One region of the Arthrobacter sp. 7Tela_A1 genome, then DNA from elsewhere that is predicted to be linked to it. Evidence: predicted binding sites of a transcription regulator. Region 1 holds the regulator's gene; the other holds the start of a gene.
What was found. Region 1 encodes HrcA, which represses chaperone genes, less so after heat shock. Its sites were predicted from a motif close to TTNGCACTCGNNNNNNNCGAGTGCNAA; they were not measured.
Positions count from the first base shown of each region.

Region 2: a site for HrcA is predicted at 5,397-5,423, ahead of TVB01_RS01705 (Hsp20/alpha crystallin family protein). Genes of this name have one in related genera too.

Region 1 is NZ_JAXIOO010000017.1:38,608-48,411, reverse strand. It holds gene lepA (translation elongation factor 4) at 1-1,613, shown strand, start outside; gene hemW (radical SAM family heme chaperone HemW) at 1,610-2,839, shown strand; gene TVB01_RS09190 (DUF4870 domain-containing protein) at 2,956-3,384, opposite strand; gene TVB01_RS09185 (DUF3097 domain-containing protein) at 3,537-4,379, opposite strand; gene hrcA (heat-inducible transcriptional repressor HrcA) at 4,546-5,559, shown strand; gene dnaJ (molecular chaperone DnaJ) at 5,647-6,789, shown strand; gene TVB01_RS09170 (16S rRNA (uracil(1498)-N(3))-methyltransferase) at 6,807-7,586, shown strand; gene TVB01_RS09165 (GerMN domain-containing protein) at 7,618-8,529, opposite strand; gene TVB01_RS09160 (PhoH family protein) at 8,937-9,804, shown strand, end outside.
Region 2 is NZ_JAXIOO010000003.1:8,545-18,648, reverse strand. It holds gene TVB01_RS01740 (DUF427 domain-containing protein) at 63-413, opposite strand; gene TVB01_RS01735 (hypothetical protein) at 437-1,165, opposite strand; gene TVB01_RS01730 (adenylosuccinate synthase) at 1,362-2,651, shown strand; gene TVB01_RS01725 (GNAT family N-acetyltransferase) at 2,641-3,246, opposite strand; gene TVB01_RS01720 (VOC family protein) at 3,253-3,627, opposite strand; gene TVB01_RS01715 (DUF2804 domain-containing protein) at 3,729-4,724, opposite strand; gene TVB01_RS01710 (hypothetical protein) at 4,736-5,308, opposite strand; gene TVB01_RS01705 (Hsp20/alpha crystallin family protein) at 5,524-5,973, shown strand; gene TVB01_RS01700 (NAD(P)-dependent alcohol dehydrogenase) at 6,073-7,191, shown strand; gene TVB01_RS01695 (carbon-nitrogen hydrolase family protein) at 7,232-8,035, shown strand; gene TVB01_RS01690 (amino acid permease) at 8,032-9,447, opposite strand; gene TVB01_RS01685 (RNA polymerase sigma factor) at 9,817-10,104, shown strand, end outside.

The DNA.
Region 1 (9,804 bases):
ATGACAAGTCCTACGCCCTGAACATGATCGACACCCCGGGCCATGTGGACTTCACCTACGAGGTATCACGGTCGCTGGCAGCCTGCGAGGGTGCAGTGCTCCTGGTCGACGCCGCCCAGGGCATCGAGGCCCAGACGCTGGCCAACCTCTACCTGGCGATGGAGAACGACCTCACCATCATCCCCGTCCTCAACAAGATCGACCTCCCGGCAGCGCAGCCGGAGAAGTACGCCGAGGAGCTGGCACACCTGATCGGCGGCGATCCGGCGGACGTGCTGAAGGTTTCCGGCAAGACCGGCGTCGGCGTTGAAGCCCTGCTGGACCAGATTGTCCGTGACATTCCTGCACCGGTCGGCGACCCCAACGCACCGGCACGCGCCATGATCTTCGACTCGGTCTACGACACCTACCGGGGCGTGGTCACGTACGTTCGCGTGGTCGACGGCAAGCTCTCGCCGCGCGAGCGCGTGCAGATGATGTCCACCCGTGCGAGCCACGAGCTCCTGGAAATCGGTGTCAGCTCGCCCGAACCCACCCCCTCCAAGGGCCTGGGCGTCGGCGAAGTCGGTTACCTCATTACCGGTGTGAAGGACGTGCGCCTGTCCAAGGTCGGCGACACTGTCACCAACCTCGCCAAACCGGCAGCCGAATCACTGCCCGGTTACGCCGATGCCAAACCCATGGTGTTCTCCGGGCTCTACCCGATCGACGGCGCGGATTACCCGGTGCTGCGCGATGCGCTGGAAAAACTGATGCTTAACGACGCCGCGCTCGTCTACGAACCCGAGACCTCGGCGGCGCTGGGCTTCGGTTTCCGGGTGGGCTTCCTGGGCCTGCTGCACCTGGAAATCACCCGTGAGCGGCTCGAGCGTGAGTACAACCTGGACCTGATCTCCACCGCACCGAACGTGGAATACGAGGTGACGCTCGAGGACAACAAGGTGGTCACCGTGACCAATCCGAGCGAGTACCCGGAAGGCAAGATCAAAGAGGTCCGCGAGCCGATGGTCTCCGCCACGATCCTTGCTCCGAGCGAATTTGTCGGCGCCATCATGGAGCTGTGCCAGACCCGCCGCGGAGTCCTGGGCGGCATGGATTACCTCTCCGAGGACCGGGTGGAAATCCGGTACCGCCTGCCGCTGGCCGAGATTGTTTTCGACTTCTTCGACGTCTTGAAGTCCAAGACCCGCGGTTACGCTTCGCTGGACTGGAAGGCCGACGGCGAACAGGTGGCCGACCTGGTCAAGGTGGACATCCTGCTCCAGGGCGAGCAGGTGGATGCTTTCAGCTCCATCACCCACAAGGACAAGGCCTACTCCTACGGTGTCATGATGACCGGAAAGCTCCGCGAGCTGATCCCGAGGCAGCAGTTCGAGGTGCCGATCCAGGCTGCCATTGGTTCCCGCATCATCGCCCGCGAATCCATCCGCGCTATCCGCAAGGACGTGCTTGCCAAGTGCTACGGCGGCGACATCAGCCGTAAGCGCAAGCTGCTGGAAAAGCAGAAGGAAGGCAAGAAGCGCATGAAGATGGTGGGCCGGGTCGAGGTTCCCCAGGAAGCCTTCGTCGCCGCGCTGTCCTCCGACGAGTCCAAGGACAAAACCAAGAAGTGACTCCCAGCGCACTGCCCCTCGGGGATCCCGCGCCAAAGGACGGTATCCTGCCGGCCCAGGCTGCCACGGAGGCAGCCGGGCGCCGGTTCGGCCTCTACGTCCATATCCCGTTCTGCGCCGTCCGCTGCGGCTACTGCGATTTCAACACCTACACGGCCACGGAACTTGGCGGGGGTGCCTCGCAGGTTGAGTACGCGGCGACGGCGCAGCAGGAAGTGCGTTTCGCCGCCGGCGCCCTGAGGGCTTCCGGCGTTCCGCACCGCCCGGTCGAAACGGTCTTCTTCGGCGGAGGAACACCGACGCTGCTGCCGGCCGAAGACCTCGCAGCCATCCTCGGCACCGCCGTCGAACAGTGGGGCCTGGCCCCGGGCGCCGAGGTGACCACCGAAGCCAACCCGGATTCAGTCACACCGGAATCACTGCAGCTGCTCGCTGACGCCGGCTTCACCCGCGTGTCCTTCGGCATGCAGTCGGCTGTTCCGCATGTGCTGGCGGTCCTGGACCGGACACACACGCCCTCGCGGGTGCCGCAGGCCGTGAAATGGGCGCGCGACGCCGGCCTCAAGGTGAGCGTGGACCTGATCTACGGCACACCGGGGGAGTCCCTGGCGGACTGGAAGTACTCCGTTGAGGAAGCGCTTGGCTACGAACCGGACCATATTTCCGCCTACGCCCTGATCATTGAAGACGGCACCAAGCTGGCGGCACGGATCCGGCGCGGCGAAGTTCCGCCCATCGACGACGACGACCACGCGGACAAATACCTGCTGGCCGATGAACTTTTCGGAGCAGCCGGACTCGGCTGGTACGAGGTCAGCAACTGGGCACGGACACCGTCGGATGAATGCCGGCACAACATGGCGTACTGGCGCAGCGATGACTGGTGGGGCGTCGGTCCCGGTGCGCACTCGCACGTCGGCGGCATCCGCTGGTGGAATGCCAAGCACCCCACTGCCTATGCAGGCCGGATCGCGGCGGGGGAATCCCCGGCAGTCGGCCGCGAAACCCTGGACGCAGACACCCGTTACCTCGAAGACGTCATGCTTCGAGCCCGGCTTGCCGAAGGAATTTCCCGTGACCGGCTGCGCCCGGAGGGCCGCCTTGCGGTGGCCGGACTCATTGCCGATGGTTTGGTTGATCCCCGGGCCGCCATGGCCGGAACCGTCCTGCTGACGCTGAAGGGACGCCTGCTGGCGGACGCCGTCGTGCGCCGCCTGCTGCCTTAGTGTAGCCCGCTCAACACAAGAGACCCGCCGTTCCCTGAAGGGATGGCGGGTCTCTTGGTATGGCGGGTCTCTTAGTGCAGCGTGTCTTTCGGCGGCGGCCGGAGGCGCTGAATGCGTCAGCGGATCCGGCGCAGGTTGAAGCGGTAGCGGTACGGCCGCCCGCGGTTGCATTCGATGCCGGCAATAACAGAAGCCACGGCGACGGCAATCCAGATCAGGGCATTAAAGACCGCGAAAAAGCCGCCCACAACGGGGATGAAGGACAGCAGCCAGGCGACCAGCGCCAGGATGGTGGGAGGCAGGGTGAAGTTCAGTGCCTCCTTGGATTCCTGTGCGGTGAACGGGCCGCGGTCGCGGAAGACCAGGTAAATGATGAGGGACGGCACAAAGCCCAGGATGCCGCCGAAATGGGACAGTGTTGCCCACTGGCGGTCTTCGGAAGCAGTCAGCGGAAGGGCGTTGGCGGGTGCACCCTGGTAGTCCGGGCGCGCTGGTGAACCGTGGTTTTCCGGTCGCTGCGGATGGTTCTGGCGTGTGTTGGACACAGTTGCATTCCTTTAACTCTCAGATGACGCAGGGTTCGCACCCACGGGTACCTGTTGTTCATCAAGGGTACTGGGTCCGGCGGCGTGTCCAGGCAAACACAGCCGCGGCGGGGCGCCGCAGCCGGGGGACGGCGCCGGCAAGGCCTGCCGGGCTAGGGCACGGTGAGGAAGTCGATGACCTCTTCGACCCGCCCCAGGAGGGTTGGTTCCAGGTCCGCGTAGGTCCGCACGGCACCCAGGAGTTTCTTCCAGCCCATGGCGACGTCGGTGTGGTCACGGTGCGGCCAGCCGAGTCCCTTCAGGATGCCGGTCTTCCAGTCTTCGGAACGCGGGACCACGGGCCAGGCCTGCAGTCCGATGACGTGGGGCTTGATCGCCTGCCAGACGTCCACGTAGGGGTGGCCAACGATCAGGACGTTCTCTGCTGCGCCGGGAACGGCCATCGCTGCGGCTGCGATCCTGGATTCCTTGGACCCCGGCACCAGGTGGTCCACCAGGATTCCCAGCCGCCGTCCGGGCCCGGGGGAGAAATCCCGAACCGCCGCAGCCAGGTCGTCCACGCCGTGGAGGGGTTCGACGACGATGCCTTCAACACGCAGATCATCGCCCCAGACCTTCTCCACCAGCTCGGCGTCGTGCTTTCCTTCCACCCAGATGCGGCTGGCCCGCGCGGTGCGGGCCCGCTGGTTCGCTACGGCGACCGAACCGGACGCGGTGCGCTGCACTGCCGGGGCGGAGGACCTTACTGCCGGAACCACCTCCACGGGTTCGCCTTCGAGGAGGAAGCCGAAGCCCAGTTCAAAGGATTTGGTGCGTCCCCGGGCGTCTTCAAGGACCATGAGGTGCAGGCCCCCGGACTTTTCCGTTCGCAGGACGGCGCCTACCCAGCCGGTTTGGACATCCTCCAGCACAAGGCCCTTCTCGGCGCCGACCTGCCGAAGTGCTTTCCGGACCGGGGCAGAGATATCCCTCGGTCCCCATTCAAAGTTCGGCACGGGGTTTCCTCGTTCCTGGACACGGGTCAAAGCGCCGGCGGTCTCGCAGGCACGGGAGATTCAATGCTAACAACGGCATCGGAACGTATTAGACTTAGCACTTGAGTATGCCGAGTGCTAATCGGCGTAAACGTGCCGCAGGAACTTCAACAAGGGAGGGAAAACCATGAGTGAACCACGCCGGCTCGAGGTGCTCCGGGCCATTGTTGAAGATTACGTCCATTCCCGCGAACCTGTCGGTTCCAAGGCCCTGGTGGAGCGGCACCGGCTCGGTGTCTCCTCCGCTACTATCCGCAACGACATGGCGGTCCTCGAAGAAGAGGGCCTGATTGTTGCCCCGCATACCTCTGCCGGACGTATCCCTACCGACAAGGGGTACCGGCTCTTCGTTGACCAGCTCTCGGACCTGAAGCCGCTGTCGAGTGCCGAACGCCGTGCCATCCAGAACCTTCTGGAGGGTGCCGAGGACATTGATGACGTCCTGGACCGGACGGTGCGCCTGCTGGCCCAGCTCACCAACCAGGTCGCCGTCGTCCAGTATCCGCATCTGGGCAATGCCAAGGTGCGGCATATCGAGTTCGTCCTGCTGGCACCGGCACAGGTGCTGGTTGTCCTGATTTCCACCACGGGCCGGGTTGAGCAGCGGGTCATCACCGTTCCGTCCCCGGTCACCGAGCCGGCCCTGCACGAACTCCGGCAGCACTTCCTGCAGGGACTGTCGGGAACCAACCTAACGCGCATCACCAGCCACCTCGCGGACTGCCTCGCGACGGTGCCGGTACAGCTGCGCGGCACCGCGGGGGCGCTCGGCCGCTGCCTGGAACAGCTTGCGGGCATCAACCGCGAGGACAAGATGGTCATGGCAGGAACGGCGAACCTGGCGCGTGCCACCGGAGACTTCCCGTTGACCATCGGACCGATCCTTGAAGCACTTGAAGAACAGGTGGTCATGCTTCGCCTGCTTTCAGAGATGGAGCAGGACGCCAGAGGTGTCTCCGTCCGCATCGGTTCGGAGAACCCCTACGGCTCCCTCTCCGAGGCCTCGGTGGTGGCCACTGGGTACGGCCCGGACGCGTCCGCTATGGTAGGAATCCTTGGTCCCACCCGAATGGACTACCCCAATACCATGGCTGCGGTCCGCGCCGTCGCCCGCTACCTTTCCCGGGTCCTGAACGAGTGACCCGGAGCGGCAGCCCCTCCGGGCGCCGTCGAAAAGACATAAACCGCCCCTTGACGGGGTACGCAACACAGGAAGCGATGTGCACGAGTGAGTGATCACTACCAGGTACTCGGCGTCAGCCGGGATGCCACCGGCGAGGAAATCAAAAAGGCGTACCGCAAGCTTGCCCGCAAGCTGCATCCCGACGTCAACACCGCACCCGGAGCCGCTGACGAGTTCAAGGCAGTGTCCCACGCCTACGAGGTCCTCTCCGACCCGCAGAAGCGGCGGGTCTATGACACCACCGGCCAGGAGAACGGCACCGACAACGGTTTCGGCGGCGGCTTCAGCGGCCAGGGATTCGGCTTCCAGGACATCTTCGACACGTTCTTCGGCGGAGGCGCCGGCGCCGGTGGCGGCCGGGGACCGGCTTCGCGTACCCGCCGCGGCCAGGACGCGCTCATCAACGTCCGCATCGACCTGAAGGACGCCGTTTTCGGCACCAACAAGAAGATCGACGTCGAGACCGCTGTCCTCTGCCCCACCTGCGAGGGCTCGTGCTGCCAGCCCGGTACCTCACCGCGCACCTGCGACATCTGCCACGGCACGGGGCAGGTCCAGCGCGCCGTCCGCTCCATCCTCGGCCAGGTCATGACCACCGCTCCCTGCGGTTCCTGCCAGGGGTTCGGCACCATCATTCCCGATCCGTGCCACGAGTGTGCCGGAGAGGGCCGGGTCCGCAGCCGCCGCACGCTGACGATCAAGGTCCCCGCCGGCGTCGCCACCGGCACCCGCATCCAGCTCAGCGGCCAGGGAGAGGCCGGCACTGCCGGCGGACCCCAGGGTGACCTCTACGTGGAAATCCGCGTCAACGCCGATCCGGTGTTCGTCCGGGAAGGCGACGACCTGCATGCAACGCTGACCGTCCCCATGACCGCGGCAGCCCTGGGCACGGTCATCACCATGGAAACGTTCGACGGAGCGCGGGAAATCAGCATCAAACCGGGCACCCAGTCCGGCGAAGTGACCACTCTCAAGGGCCTGGGCGTCACCCACCTGCGCGGTTACGGCCGCGGGGACCTGTTGGTCCACGTCCAGGTCGAGACGCCGCAGAAGCTCGACGCCGAGCAGGAAGAACTCCTCCGCCGGCTCGCTGAACTTCGCGGCGAACAGTTCGCCGAAGGCCGCGTCGGCGGCACCAGCAGCCCGGGGGTCTTCGCCAAGCTCCGAGACCGCCTCGGCAACCACTAGCCGCCGGCTGGCACTTCATGACCAACCCGATCTTTTTCGGCGACCCCGAACAGGTGGCAGCGGCGGCGCCGGGAGGCGTGTTCGCGCTGACCGGCCCGGAGGCCCGGCACGCTGTTTCGGTGAAGCGGCTGGCTCCGGGCGAGGACGTTGACATTGTCGACGGCGCCGGGATCCGGCTGCGCGGAACTGTCCGCTCCGCTGAGCCTGCCCTGCTGGAGATCGAGGTCAGCGAAGTCCAGTCCGAGCCCGCCCCGGTCCACGAATTCATCCTGGTCCAGGCCCTGGCCAAGGGGGACCGGGATGAGCAGGCCATTGAGGCAGCTACGGAGCTGGGGGTCGACGCCGTCATTCCCTGGCAGTCAGAGCGCAGCATTGTGCGGTGGCGCGCCGAGAAGGCAGCGAAGGGACAGGCGAAGTGGCAATCGGTCGTCACGTCCGCGGCCAAGCAGTCCCGACGTTCCCGGCTGCCCGTCGTCCTGGGCGTCGCTGATACCAAGACACTTCCGCAGCGGCTGGCAGGCATGGACCTTGTGCTCGTCCTTCACGAAGATGCGGACACCGGACTGGTTGACGCGGTGGGGTCACTGGAGATCCAGGGGCAGGACCGTGCAGCGGGGGACCGGATTTCGATTGCCGTCGTGGTGGGTCCCGAGGGCGGGATCTCTCCCGCGGAGCTGGAGTCCCTGCGTGCAGCCGGTGCCCTCACGGTGCGCCTTGGGCCGCACGTGCTGCGCTCGTCAAGCGCCGGCCCGGCAGCACTGGTGCTGCTGAACCACGTGCTGGGCCGCTGGTCCTAAAGCTCCCGAGTCAGCCCGGGCGTCCTCCGCGTCAGTAGACAGTAATACGCTTCGAATCTTCGTTGGCTCCATCGCCATGGAAGACCCGCAGGTTGTATTCGCCCGGTTCCAGTTTGATGGTCACACTGAATAGTGCCGTTTCACCGGTGGCGGCATCGAGTGCCACGCTGCCCGTGGTGGCGGCTGACGTATCCGGACGTCCCTTCACGATCGGCTCGGCGCTCCAGGAAAGTTTCTCCTCCCGGACTACGGCGGAACCGCTGACGGTCACGGAGGTTTCGACGCCGTCGCCTTCCTGGGGGTCGATGATCCAAATGGGTGCGGGCAGCTTCTTGTCGCGTTCGAGGGGTTTTGCCAGCAGCTCGTGGCCGAAGGCCTGGTAGCCTGCCTTGCCGTCCACCAGGACAACCACGCTGGTGTTGTGCCCCGCCGTCGTGAGTCCGGCGTTGGCCGCAGCGGCGGTAGCGGTGTACACCAGCTGCTGAACGGCCCGGTGGGCCATGCCGGCGTCGAGCGAGGCCTTGAAGGCGTCGGAGGTAATGTCCACCGTGATGACGTTCTTGGTCGAAATCGAGGCGGTCACCTCAGACGCCGGCTGCCAGGGCGTGAAGTAGTCGCTGTCGTGCGGAACCTGCGCCGTCATGGCCTGTACTGCTTCGCCAATCGGGTCGCCCGTGTTTTCAGACGGCAGGAACTCCCGGTACAGCTGGATGTCGGATTCGTTCTGGGCCAGCCAGTAGACCGGCATGACAACTTTCGAGGCCGTTGCCTCCGCGGGAGCCGAAACCGCCATGGGCAGCCCTTCAGACGCAGATGATTTGCTGAACGATTCGGGCATCGAGGTAGTAGGCAGCTCGGCGACGACGCCGCAGCCGGGCAGGAAGAACGGAACTGAGGCTGCGAGGAGGAGGATTCGGATGCGGGTCCGCCGTTGTCTTGCCATAGCTGTCCCTGCCTTCCGTTGCTCAGTGCCCGCAGTCCGGGGACCGGGCGGTGCATGTGGGGGAGCGTCCGGAGCGGGGATCCGGCCGCAGCACGACCCCAAGCTTGGCACAGCCCGCGGCCCGAAAACGGTGACTTAACTGTTCTGGGATGGGACTGAAACCTGATTGAGACCGAGCCGATGCAAAGCCGAGACAAACCGCGTAACCCGCGTCACGGACCCCTCCCGTACCTGTTGCGGCTAGACTCCTGCTTCCATGGCGGCACGGCGTGGCGCAGATCAAGTAAGATTAAATGAGCTGTGCGCGCGGAATTGCTCCGGGAGTTCACCGGGCCAAATATTCCGTTGTGCAGCTTTAGACCAAGATGACCTGATAAGGGGCGATGAGAGGCCGAGGGGCCGTATATATGACCGAATCTTCAGCAGGAATCGGCACCATCCACGAGGACCAGCAGACGATTGTCTTTGACTCCACGGAGCATATGGTCCAGTCTCTGGGCGCGAATGACGAGGCTTTGAAAGTCATCGAGTCCGCCTTCCCCGAGGTCAACCTCCACGTCCGGGGCAACGAACTCTCTGTCTCGGGCCCTGCGCAGGCCGTCGACCGGACTGTCCGCCTGGTGAATGAGGTCAGGGTCCTCGCGCGCCACCAGACCCGCGTCACGCCGCAGGTGCTGGAACAGCTCATCACCATGCTCAGGGACCAGACCGCTGAACGTCCCGCCGAGGTTCTGACGCAGAACATCCTTTCCACCCGCGGGCGGACGATCCGGCCCAAGACGCTGAACCAGAAGAACTACGTTGACGCGATCGACCGCAATACCGTGGTTTTCGGGATTGGTCCGGCGGGCACGGGCAAGACCTACCTGGCGATGGCAAAGGCCGTACAGGCGCTGCAGCAAAAGGAGGTCAACCGGATCATCCTCACGCGCCCGGCCGTCGAAGCGGGGGAGCGGCTTGGCTTTCTCCCGGGGACCCTGAACGACAAGATCGACCCCTACCTGCGGCCCCTCTATGACGCCCTGCACGACATGATGGATCCCGAGTCCATCCCCCGCCTCATGGCCGCCGGCACCATTGAAGTGGCGCCGCTGGCCTACATGCGCGGCCGCACCCTCAACGACGCCTTCATCATCCTGGATGAAGCTCAGAACACGACGCCGGAACAGATGAAGATGTTCCTGACCCGCCTGGGCTTCGGCTCCAAGATGGTTGTCACTGGTGACGTCACCCAGGTGGACCTTCCGGGCAGCACCGTCTCCGGGCTGAGGATCG
Region 2 (10,104 bases), on a different contig from region 1:
CACGGATTGAACCGAAAAGGCGCCTCCCGCAAGGGCGGCGCCTTTTCGCTGTCCGGTTGCCGTTACCAGCCCCAGGTCCCGGGTGCACCCTTGAAGGGGCCGGTCACGCGGCTCGTGATCCAGCCGCCGTAGAAGTCGCCCTCCTGGGGCTGGACTTCCTCGCCGTCCACCAGGACTGAGTCCATCAGCCCGGGATACAGTGCGGCGGTGGTGGCTAGGGACTCATACCCCGGGGCGGGGTGCAGGTAGGTCCAGGCGCCGCGGGCGGCCCGCGACGAGCCGGAGACGACGTCGTAATAGGAGGCAGTGCCCTTGTACTCGCAGTGGGTGACACCGGAGACCGGGTGCAGGGTATCCGGAGCGAATGCCTCCAACGGCAGGTAATACACCGGGGGATGGCTGGTTTCCAGCACCCGCAGTGCCTGCCTGGTTTCGACTATCCGGGATCCGCCAAGCCAGACCTGGACGAGTTCGCTGCTTGGTTCGACGCGCGGCGGACGGGGATAGGACCAGACGGACTCGGCATGCGGGTGATAGCGGTTTTCCATGCGGTTCCTCTTTCACCGGCGGCGGGCCTCGCCGCGATTGTAGTCGTGACGGCAAGAATTTGGGGTCGGGCCGGGACCGAGGAGAATCCGAACCTCACCGGCGGGCGGACCGGCGCCAGCGGTCCGAGGTCCTGGCAATTCCAGAAGCACGCCGCCGCGGAGATCCGGCGGATGGAGCGGACCCCGTAGAACTCCAGCCGGTCACCGGTAGTGCCCGCTGTCCGCACCCCGCGCACGATCAGCCGGGCCAGCGGATTAACGGCCTGCAGCCACAGCGGGTGCACCGCGAGCGGCACCGGAACGGATTCCAGCATCCTGCCGAGCAGCGTCACGCCGCCCAGGTCCGCGCTCAGCCGCAGCGGGCCGCCGTCGACTGTGAGCCTTCCGTCGCCGAGGTACGCGCTCACCGGGACGACGTCGATTGCATCGAACGTATACGTGGCAGAGACATACCGGGCTAGGGTCTCGCTGGGGGCCAGGAGAAGCCGTGAACCGAAGCGGTTTTCCACCATGACATCGGTAAAAGGGCCAAAGGGGGAGTCCGGCCAGTGTCCAACAACCAGGCGGGTTCCCGAGGCAGTGCCCAGCCCGGCGATATAGCCGCGGAAGCGCTCCATCGTTCAACCGTACGCCTGGATCAGGTCTTCCAAACCGGGTCCGGCGCAGATCGGCTAAACTTGACAGGTAAGAGCCCCGCAGCTCTGCGCCGGTGCCTTTGTGGCCTACCTCGCATGAGTGCAGGGGCGTTCTCATGCACGGTAGCGGTTCAGCGCCTGGCGCGGCTCCCTAGCGTAACTAATGGGGGAGGATCCCATGCCAGCAATTGTCATCGTCGGCGCCCAGTGGGGCGACGAAGGTAAAGGTAAGGCCACCGACCTGCTCGGCGGCCGCGTCGACTACGTCGTCAAGCCCAACGGCGGGAACAATGCCGGCCACACCGTCGTCGTCGGCGGTGAAAAGTACGAGCTGAAGCTCCTGCCCGCCGGCATCCTGAGCCCCAACGCGATTCCCGTGATCGGCAACGGCTGCGTGGTGAACCTGGAAGCGCTGTTCGCCGAAATCGACGGACTCGAAGCCCGCGGCGCGGACACCTCGAAACTGCGGATCTCGGCCAACGCCCACCTCGTGGCACCGTTCCACCAGGTCATGGACAAGGTCACCGAACGTTTCCTGGGCAAGCGCGCCATCGGTACCACCGGCCGCGGGATCGGTCCGGCCTACATGGACAAGGTCGCCCGCCTGGGCATCCGCGTCCAGGACATCTTCGACGAATCCATCCTGCGCCAGAAGGTCGAAGGCTCACTGCGGCAGAAGAACCAGCTGCTGCTGAAGGTCTACAACCGCCGCGACGTGGACATCGAGGAAATGGTCCAGTACTTCCTCTCCTACGCCGACCGGCTGCGGCCCATGGTCATCGACTCGACCTATGAGCTGAACCGCGCCCTCGACGAGGACAAGGTGATCCTGATGGAGGGCGGCCAGGCCACGTTCCTGGACGTCGACCACGGCACCTACCCGTTCGTGACCTCCTCCAACCCGACCGCCGGGGGCGCCTCCGTGGGTTCGGGCATCGGCCCGACCCGGATCAACCGCGCCGTGGGTATCATCAAGGCCTACACGACCCGTGTTGGTGCCGGTCCGTTCCCCACGGAACTCTTCGATGACATGGGCCTGTACCTGCAGAAGACCGGCGGTGAGTTCGGTGTGAACACCGGCCGCCCGCGCCGCTGCGGCTGGTACGACGCCGTGCTGGCGCGCCACGCTTCCCGAGTCAACGGCTTCACGGACTACTTCGTGACCAAGCTGGATGTGCTGACCGGCATCGAGAAGATCCCGGTGTGCGTGGCCTACGACGTCGATGGCGTGCGTTTCGATGAGATGCCGATGACGCAGACCGACTTCCACCACGCCAAGCCGATCTTCGAGTACTTCGACGGCTGGACCGAGGACATCACCGGGGCCAAGACCCTGGAAGACCTCCCGGAGAACGCCCGGAACTACGTGCTGGCACTGGAAAAGATGTCCGGCACCCGGTTCTCCGCGATCGGTGTCGGGCCGGACCGCGACCAGACGATCGTGATCCGCGACCTGATCAGCGAGTAGTCCCGCTCTTCCGAAAGCCCCGCAGCCCCCGTGGCTGCGGGGCTTTTTGCTGCCGCTCGGAAGGCGCGGCTGCAGGGAAGTCCCGGCTGTACCGGACTTCGAACACCGGAGGGGAGAACCGGGTGTCCTCGAGGACACCGCCGTCGTTCGTCCAGCCGTGTCTCTCATAGAACAGGTGGGCCCTGCGGTTCTCCCTGGCCACCCAGAGGAAGGCCCGGGCGCAGCCCAGTCCGGCCAGACGGCGTTCCGCTTCCGTGAAGAGGGCGGAACCTGCTCCCCGGCCCCACCAGCCGGGGTGGACATTGATGGCGCGGAGCTCTCCCGTGCCGGCGTCGTCCTCTCCGGGCGCGGGACCGAAAGCGGCGAAGCCGACCGGGCGGCCGGCCACAGCGGCGACCAGGTACGTGGTGCCCGGATTCGGCGTTCCGAGGTTGCGCCGCCAGCCGTCCGCCACACGTGCCACGTCCATGCCGTCAAGGTAGTCATCGCTCATGATTCCCCGGTAGGCGGCACGCCATGCTGCAACGTGGAGCTCGGCGAGGGGCTCGGAATCCTGGGCTGCTGCCTGGCGGATCGTGATGTCCGTTGTGTCCATGCCCGGTTATCCGCCGTCCTGGTCCCTGGCCGAGAGGATGCAGAACTCGTTGCCTTCGGGGTCCGCCAGGACAACCCAGTCAACATCCGGTCCCTGTCCGACGTCGGCGCGGACAGCACCGAGGGCCAGCATCCGGTCCACTTCCTCCTGCTGGGTGCAGCCTTCGGGAACCAGGTCGATGTGCAGGCGGAGCTTCGCTGTCTTCGCGTCCGGGACGGGAATGATGTCGATCGGCGGCCCCACGACGCCGTTTTCCGGCATCAGGCCGAGCCCGCCGTCGAATTCCTCGGCAATCCGGTACCCGAGGGCCTGGGTCCAGAATGCGGCCTGGGCGTTCACGTCGACGGCATCAAGGGCAAGGGAAGAAAATCTGCTGCTCACGGAAGGCTCCTTCGGCTCGGGCGAGGTCGCTACGAACCTAGCAGCGGATTCCGCGGCGGAACACCCCTGGCCTCGAACTGATCCGGGCACCCGCCGGCAGGTTACCAGCGGTTTCGGGCCTCTTCGATCCAGCCCTGGAGGCCGTCGAGCCGGTGGCGTGTTCCGTCCGGGGCCGCGGCCCAGCCCGACCAGGAGCCAAACGCCTGCCAGGTCTTCGCAGCCACGAGGACGGCGTTCGTTGCCGCCAGGCGCCGGTGGAACGGCGTCAGCGTGGCCTCGAGCCACGGCCCGCGCACGTGCCATGGAGCCAGCGGATCCGCCAGGTCGTAGCTGAACTCCAGTTCGCCGTCGTAATGGTGGAGCACTCCGTCCACGATCAGGGCGTTTTCGGTAGCCGGAGTTCCGGCGGTCCACATGCCGCCGACCTGCAGGCCAAGCCGCGTGCCGGCCACGGTCCCGAACCCGGCAGCCCAATTCCAGCGTTTGGAATACGGCCAGCGGCCGCGGCCGCGGTCCAGCACCGCAAAAGACTCCGGCCCGCCGACGGAATACTCCTGCCCGTCCACCGTCACGGTCCCGCTGACCTCCCGGGCCACGTCCTTCAGCGTGTACTGGTACCGCGTGTCCGACCACGGCACCACCACGCCAAGCACGTCCCCGCCTGACGGCGCATAGAGTTCGACGGCGACGCGCTCCGCTTCGGCGCGCAGGTGCGTGCCGCCGGCGTCGTCATGGAACCGCAAGTGCAGCCCGCCCGTGGAGCCCACTGCGGTCAGGGGCGGCAGCGTATCCGGCAGGAGGGCCGCCGAGCCGGCGGGCAGGGCCAACGGGTCGCAGCGGACTTCCTTGCCGGTGGCACGCTCCAGGACGTACAGCTGAAGCGTCGCGGCGTAGTCCAGGTGGGCGATCGTCATGCCGATCACCAGCTCCGGGGTCACAACGCCCCAGTACTCCCACCGCTTGCTCCGCCAGCCGTGCCGCAGCCCGGACGGCAGGTGCCCGAAGGCGTGCAGCGGACTGCGCGTGAAGCCTCTTGCGGCGGGGTTGAGCTTCCCGCCGGGCAGGGCAAGCTGCACGGGTTCCTTGATTTCGTCCATGGCGCCACAGTCTAGGCGGCTTGCGCGAAGTCATCCTGTACCGCCGCGGACGTCACGGCGGTGTTCAGGGGGAAGGACTTATTCGGCTTACCGGGGGAGGACTTGCGCCTGGCCTTCTTGGAGATCGGAGACTTGGCGGATGGCCGCGCTGCACACCGGGGACCTGCCGGTGCCTGAGGGGTGTCCGCACGGGCGGGCCGGCCGGTTGCTCCCTCGGGGAAGAGCGCCGCGCGGATCTCGGCCCGGGCGAACTCCTCCGCGGCGAGGAAGTCCCGGGCAGCTGTGGCGTCTGGTTCCTCGGCCGCGCGGCGGGCGGCCCGCAGCCGCAGCGCCCGGAAGGCCAGCCATCCCACGACAGCCAGGCAGGCACCGGTGCCGTAAAGCAGCACCACCGCCAGGACCAAAGACGTGGTTCCGCCGGAGAAGAAGCCAAGGCCCAGCAGGCCGGCGGCTACCCAAAGGACGCTGAACCAGCAGACAGTGTCCAGGACAGCGGAGGGAGGGGAGCCGGCAACCCGGCTGGGGAGGGACAGGAGCCGGGCAGCATCGGGATGGCGCCGCCGGAAGTCTGCGGGGACGAACACGTTTGACCTGCTTCCAGACAAGTTTCGAATGAAAGACTGCGGACGGATTGATCCGCCCGGGCGAAATCATAAGGGGCCCGAACTAAGACTGGCACTCTCATGCTTCGAGTGCTAATCTACTGCCGAAAGTTGAGCGAATCCAACTCAACTTTTCCTCAAACAGCAGATCAGCCCGCTGAATGGAGCAGCGGAGGCGTGAAGGAGTTGATTGTGTGATGGCTACCCGATTTGACCCGTTCCGTGAACTGGACCGTTTCGCCCAGACCCTGCGCAGCGAAACCCTGCGCGGCATGCCCATGGACCTGTACCGGCAGGACGACCGGTATGTCCTCAGCGTCGACCTCCCCGGCATTGATCCGGGCTCCGTGGACATCGACGTCGACGGCCAGCTCCTGACGATCCGTGCCGAGCGCACCCTGCGCGGTGCCGACGGCGTCCAGTGGCTGACCCGTGAGCGCGAGGGCGGCTCCTTCCTGCGCCAGCTCAGCCTTGGCCAGGGCCTCGACACCGAAGGCATCACCGCCCACTACGAAAACGGTGTGCTCACTGTCCTCATCCCGGTCAGTGAAAAGGCCAAGCCGCGCCGTATCGAGGTGCAGTCCGGCTCCTCGGCATCGCTGGGCAGCAGCAGCGAGCAGCGCGAAGCCGAGGCGGTCAGCGCTTAGCGGCACCATGTCCATTCGCGGCAGGCGGAGTTCCCACCTGCCGCCCCGATCCGCGTCCGGGCACTGACGCGCGGGCACCGGGCCGCGTAGCGTTGGCACATGACTACCCAGGCGCGTGCCGCGATCCTGCGCGGCGTCCATGAACAGTTTGAAATCACCGACGTCGTCCTCGACGACCCCCGTCCGGACGAGGTGGTGGTCCGGATGATCGCAGCAGGCGTCTGCGGAACTGACCTCGGAGTCCAGGCCGGCCATATTCCGTTCCCGCTGCCGGGCGTCCTGGGCCATGAAGGAGCCGGCGTCGTCGAGGAGGTCGGCAGTGCCGTGACCTCCGTGGTTCCCGGCGACCACGTCCTGCTCAGCTTCACCAGCTGCGGCACCTGCCGGAACTGCCGCAGCGGCCATCCCGCCTACTGTGTGGACTTCCTGGACCTCAACCTGCTGGGCGGCTCGCGCATGGACAGCAGCGCCACCATTACCAAGGACGGCTTGGGAGTTCACGGGCATTTCTTCGCGCAGTCTTCCTTCGCGAACCTGGTCCTCGCGGACGAACGCGGCGTCACCAAGGTGGATCCTGACGCCGACCTGGGCCTGCTCGCCCCGCTGGGCTGCGGAATCCAGACCGGGGCTGGAGCGGTATTGAACGTCCTGCGCCCCGAGCCAGGCTCCACCCTGGCGGTCTTCGGGGCCGGTCCTGTGGGCCTCTCCGCCGTGATGGCTGCGGCGCTCAGCGGCTCAACCCGGATCGTGGTCATGGACCTGGTGGACTCGCGGCTGGAGCTGGCCCGGGAACTCGGAGCGACCGACGTCGTCAATTCCGGCAGCACCGATGCGCTGCAGGCTCTTTTGGAACTTACGGACGGGGCGGGTGTCACGCACGCACTGGAAACAACGGGAAGCACCCACGTCGCCGCGGCTGCAGCGGACGCCCTGGCACCGCTGGGCAAGCTCGGCTTGATTGGTGCACCCGCCTCCGGATCGACCGTGGAACTGGACGTGAACTTCCTGCTCAACGGACGGCAGGTGCTGGGTATTACGGAAGGCGACTCCACCCCGCAGCTGTTCCTGCCCGCGCTGGTGGATCTGGTGCAGCAGGGCCGGTTCCCGCTGCAGAAGCTGGTGACCCCCTACCGCTTCCGTGAAATCAATGATGCCGCTGCGGCCGCGAAAGCCGGAGAGGTCCTGAAACCTGTGCTCCACTTTGAGGACCTGCACTAGGCTGGAGAAAAATCCGGTCCCGAAGCAAGGCGGTCATCCGATGTTGGTCAGCGTAGGTCAGTTCAGCCCCGGCGGAGACGTCCAGGAAAACCTTGCGGCGATGCGCTCGCTGGCGGAGAAGGCAAAAGCCGAAGGGTCCGAGCTGATCGTCTTCCCCGAAGAGTCCATGTTCAGCATCGGCAAGGTGGAGGGAGCCCTCACCTCGGCAGTCGACGCCGGCTGGAGCAGGTTCGTCCAGCAGCTCTCGCTGATTGCCGCGGACCTGGGCATCGCCGTCGTCGCCGGCGGGTATGAATCCTCAGGGGAAGAACGGCCCTACAACACCCTGGTCGCCATCGATTACGACGGCAGGATTGCCGGGACGTACCGCAAGCTGCACCTGTACGACGCTTTCAGCTACCAGGAGTCAACCCGGATCAAGGCTGGGGACCGCGGCATTCAGGTGGTGGAGATCGGCGGCCTGCGGGTGGGCCTCATGACCTGTTATGACCTGCGGTTCCCCGAGCTGGCCCGCGCACTGGCCGTGCAGGGAGCTGACCTTCTTGCGGTGCCGGCCGCCTGGTTCAAGGGCGAGCACAAGGTGGACCACTGGGAGACGCTGCTGAAGGCCCGTGCCATCGAGAACACCGTGTGGGTGGCCGCCGCCGGAACCTCGAGCTCCCATACGATTGGCCACTCTGCGGTGCTTGATCCCCTGGGCATCCCGCAGGTATTCCTCGGCGAGGAGCCGTCCGGCGTAGTAACTGCCGACGTAGTGCGCAGCCGCATTGACGAGGTCCGGGAATTCCTTCCGGTGCTGAAAAACCGCCGTTTTGCCGCCAATGAGCAGCTTGTGGAGGGCTAGCGCGCGTTGGGTTCCGGCAGTTCGATAGGCAGCCGGCCGGGGCCCTTAATGAGGTACCGGTAAGCCGCGAGCATCAGCAGCAGCCACACCCCTCCGACGGCCAGGGCTGTCCGGCCAGGTCCGGTGAAGGCCAGGATGACGGTCACCACGCCCATGAACGCCAGGGCGGCATAGTTCAGCACCGGCCATCCGGGGAACTCAAAGCCGGCCGACGGCGTCCCTTCCCGCCGCATTTCCAGCCTCATGCGGTGGTGGCTGAGCAGGATGGAGGACCAGGTGAAGAGCGTCGCAAACGTGGCGATCGAGGCCACCACCAGGAACAGCTGGTCCGGGATCCACAGATACAGCCCGAGCCCCGCGACGAGGCTGGCCATGAGGATGCTCACCGGCCAGACAGGCACACCAAAGCGGGACACCCGGGTAAAGCTGCGCGGGGCGTGGCCCTGTTCGGCGAGCCCGTACATGGTGCGGGCGGCAGCGTAGAAGATCGAGTTCATCGCCGACAGCGCTGCCGTCAGGACCACGGCGTTGATGAGGTGTTCGGCGAATGGAATGCCCAGGCCAGCGAAAACCTGCACGAAGGGGCTGCCCTCGGAGCCGATCCGGTCCCAGGGGAGGAGGCAGAGCATGACGCCCAGGGAGAGGACGTAGAAGAGCAGGATCCTCACCGGTACGGTGTTCACGGCCTTGGGGATGGCCCGCTGCGGGTCCCCGGTTTCGCCGGCGGTTACCCCGAGTGTCTCGATGCCGCCGAAGGAGAACACCACGATTCCCAGGCTCATGACCACGCCCCACACTCCAAAGGGCGCGAAGCCGCCGTGGTCCACCAGATGGTGCACGCCTGGTTCGTAGCCGCCGGTGCTGATGCCGAAGACGATCAGGTACAGGCCGCCTGCCACCATCGCGATGATGGTGGAGACCTTGATGAGGGTGAACCAGAACTCCAGTTCCCCGAAGACACTCACGCGCATCAGGTTCAGCCCGCCGATCACCAGCATCGCGGCGACCATCCACAGCCAGCCGGGAGTGTCCGGGAACCACAAACCCATGTACATGCTTACGGCGGTCATGTCCGCGATGGCAACGATGATCATCTCGAAGGCGAACGTCCAGCCCGTGAGGAAACCCATTCGGGGGCCAAGGTAGCGGCCGGCGTACTGCGAAAACGAGCCGGCGACGGGATGGCGGACGGCCATTTCTCCCAGCGCCCGCATGACCAGGAAAACCGCGCAGCCGGCAATCAGGTAGGCGATCAGCACGGCGGGTCCCGCCGCTTGGATGGTCTGGGACGAGCCGTAGAACAGCCCGGTGCCGATGGCTGATCCAAGCGCAATGAAACGGATGTGCCTGAGGGTCAGGCTGCGTTGGAGCCCGGTGTCGCTGCGGCGGTCAAGGGGGGTGGTGAGGGGCATGGTCTTCCTGTGCCGGGGCACTCGGCCGCCGGGGTTGCTGGTCCGGTGCGGGCTTGGAGGCTTGTCGATCCCGCTTGCCGCGCGGCGTGCGCCAACGGGGGCGGCGCCGCTCAAGTCTCCCACATTCGCCGGTGCCGCCGCCTCTCCGGAGAGCTCTCCGGACCAGGGTGGAGGGAGTCCCGGAACGGAAGGAGAAACTTTTTTCGCAGCCGCGTAACTTTTCCGGGTCGTTGGTCGATTACCTCTGTGTAATGGCCGCGCCGGGGTTTATCCCCCCAAAAAACGTCGGCGCGGCCATTTCCCTGCAGGATCAGCCTTGGCGGGGTACGATTTGGTTCGCCCCAACGTTCTGGATCGAAGGACCCCGCCTTGGCTGACCCGCTCACAGAGCAGATGGTTGCTGAGGCGCGTGCAAACAGCCCCGTGGCGCTGCGGGCTGTTTACGAGTCCCTGGCGCCGGCAGTCCTTGGTTACCTGAGATCAAAAGGCTGCGACGACCCTGAAGCCCTGGCACAAGAGGTCTTCCTGACGGTATTCGGCAAGCTATCGACAATCACCGGCGGAGCCGCAGGTCTGCGAACCTTTACCTTCTCCGTTGCCCACGCCCGGATGGTCGATGACCAGCGGCGGCGTGAACGCCAGCCTGTTACCGCCCCC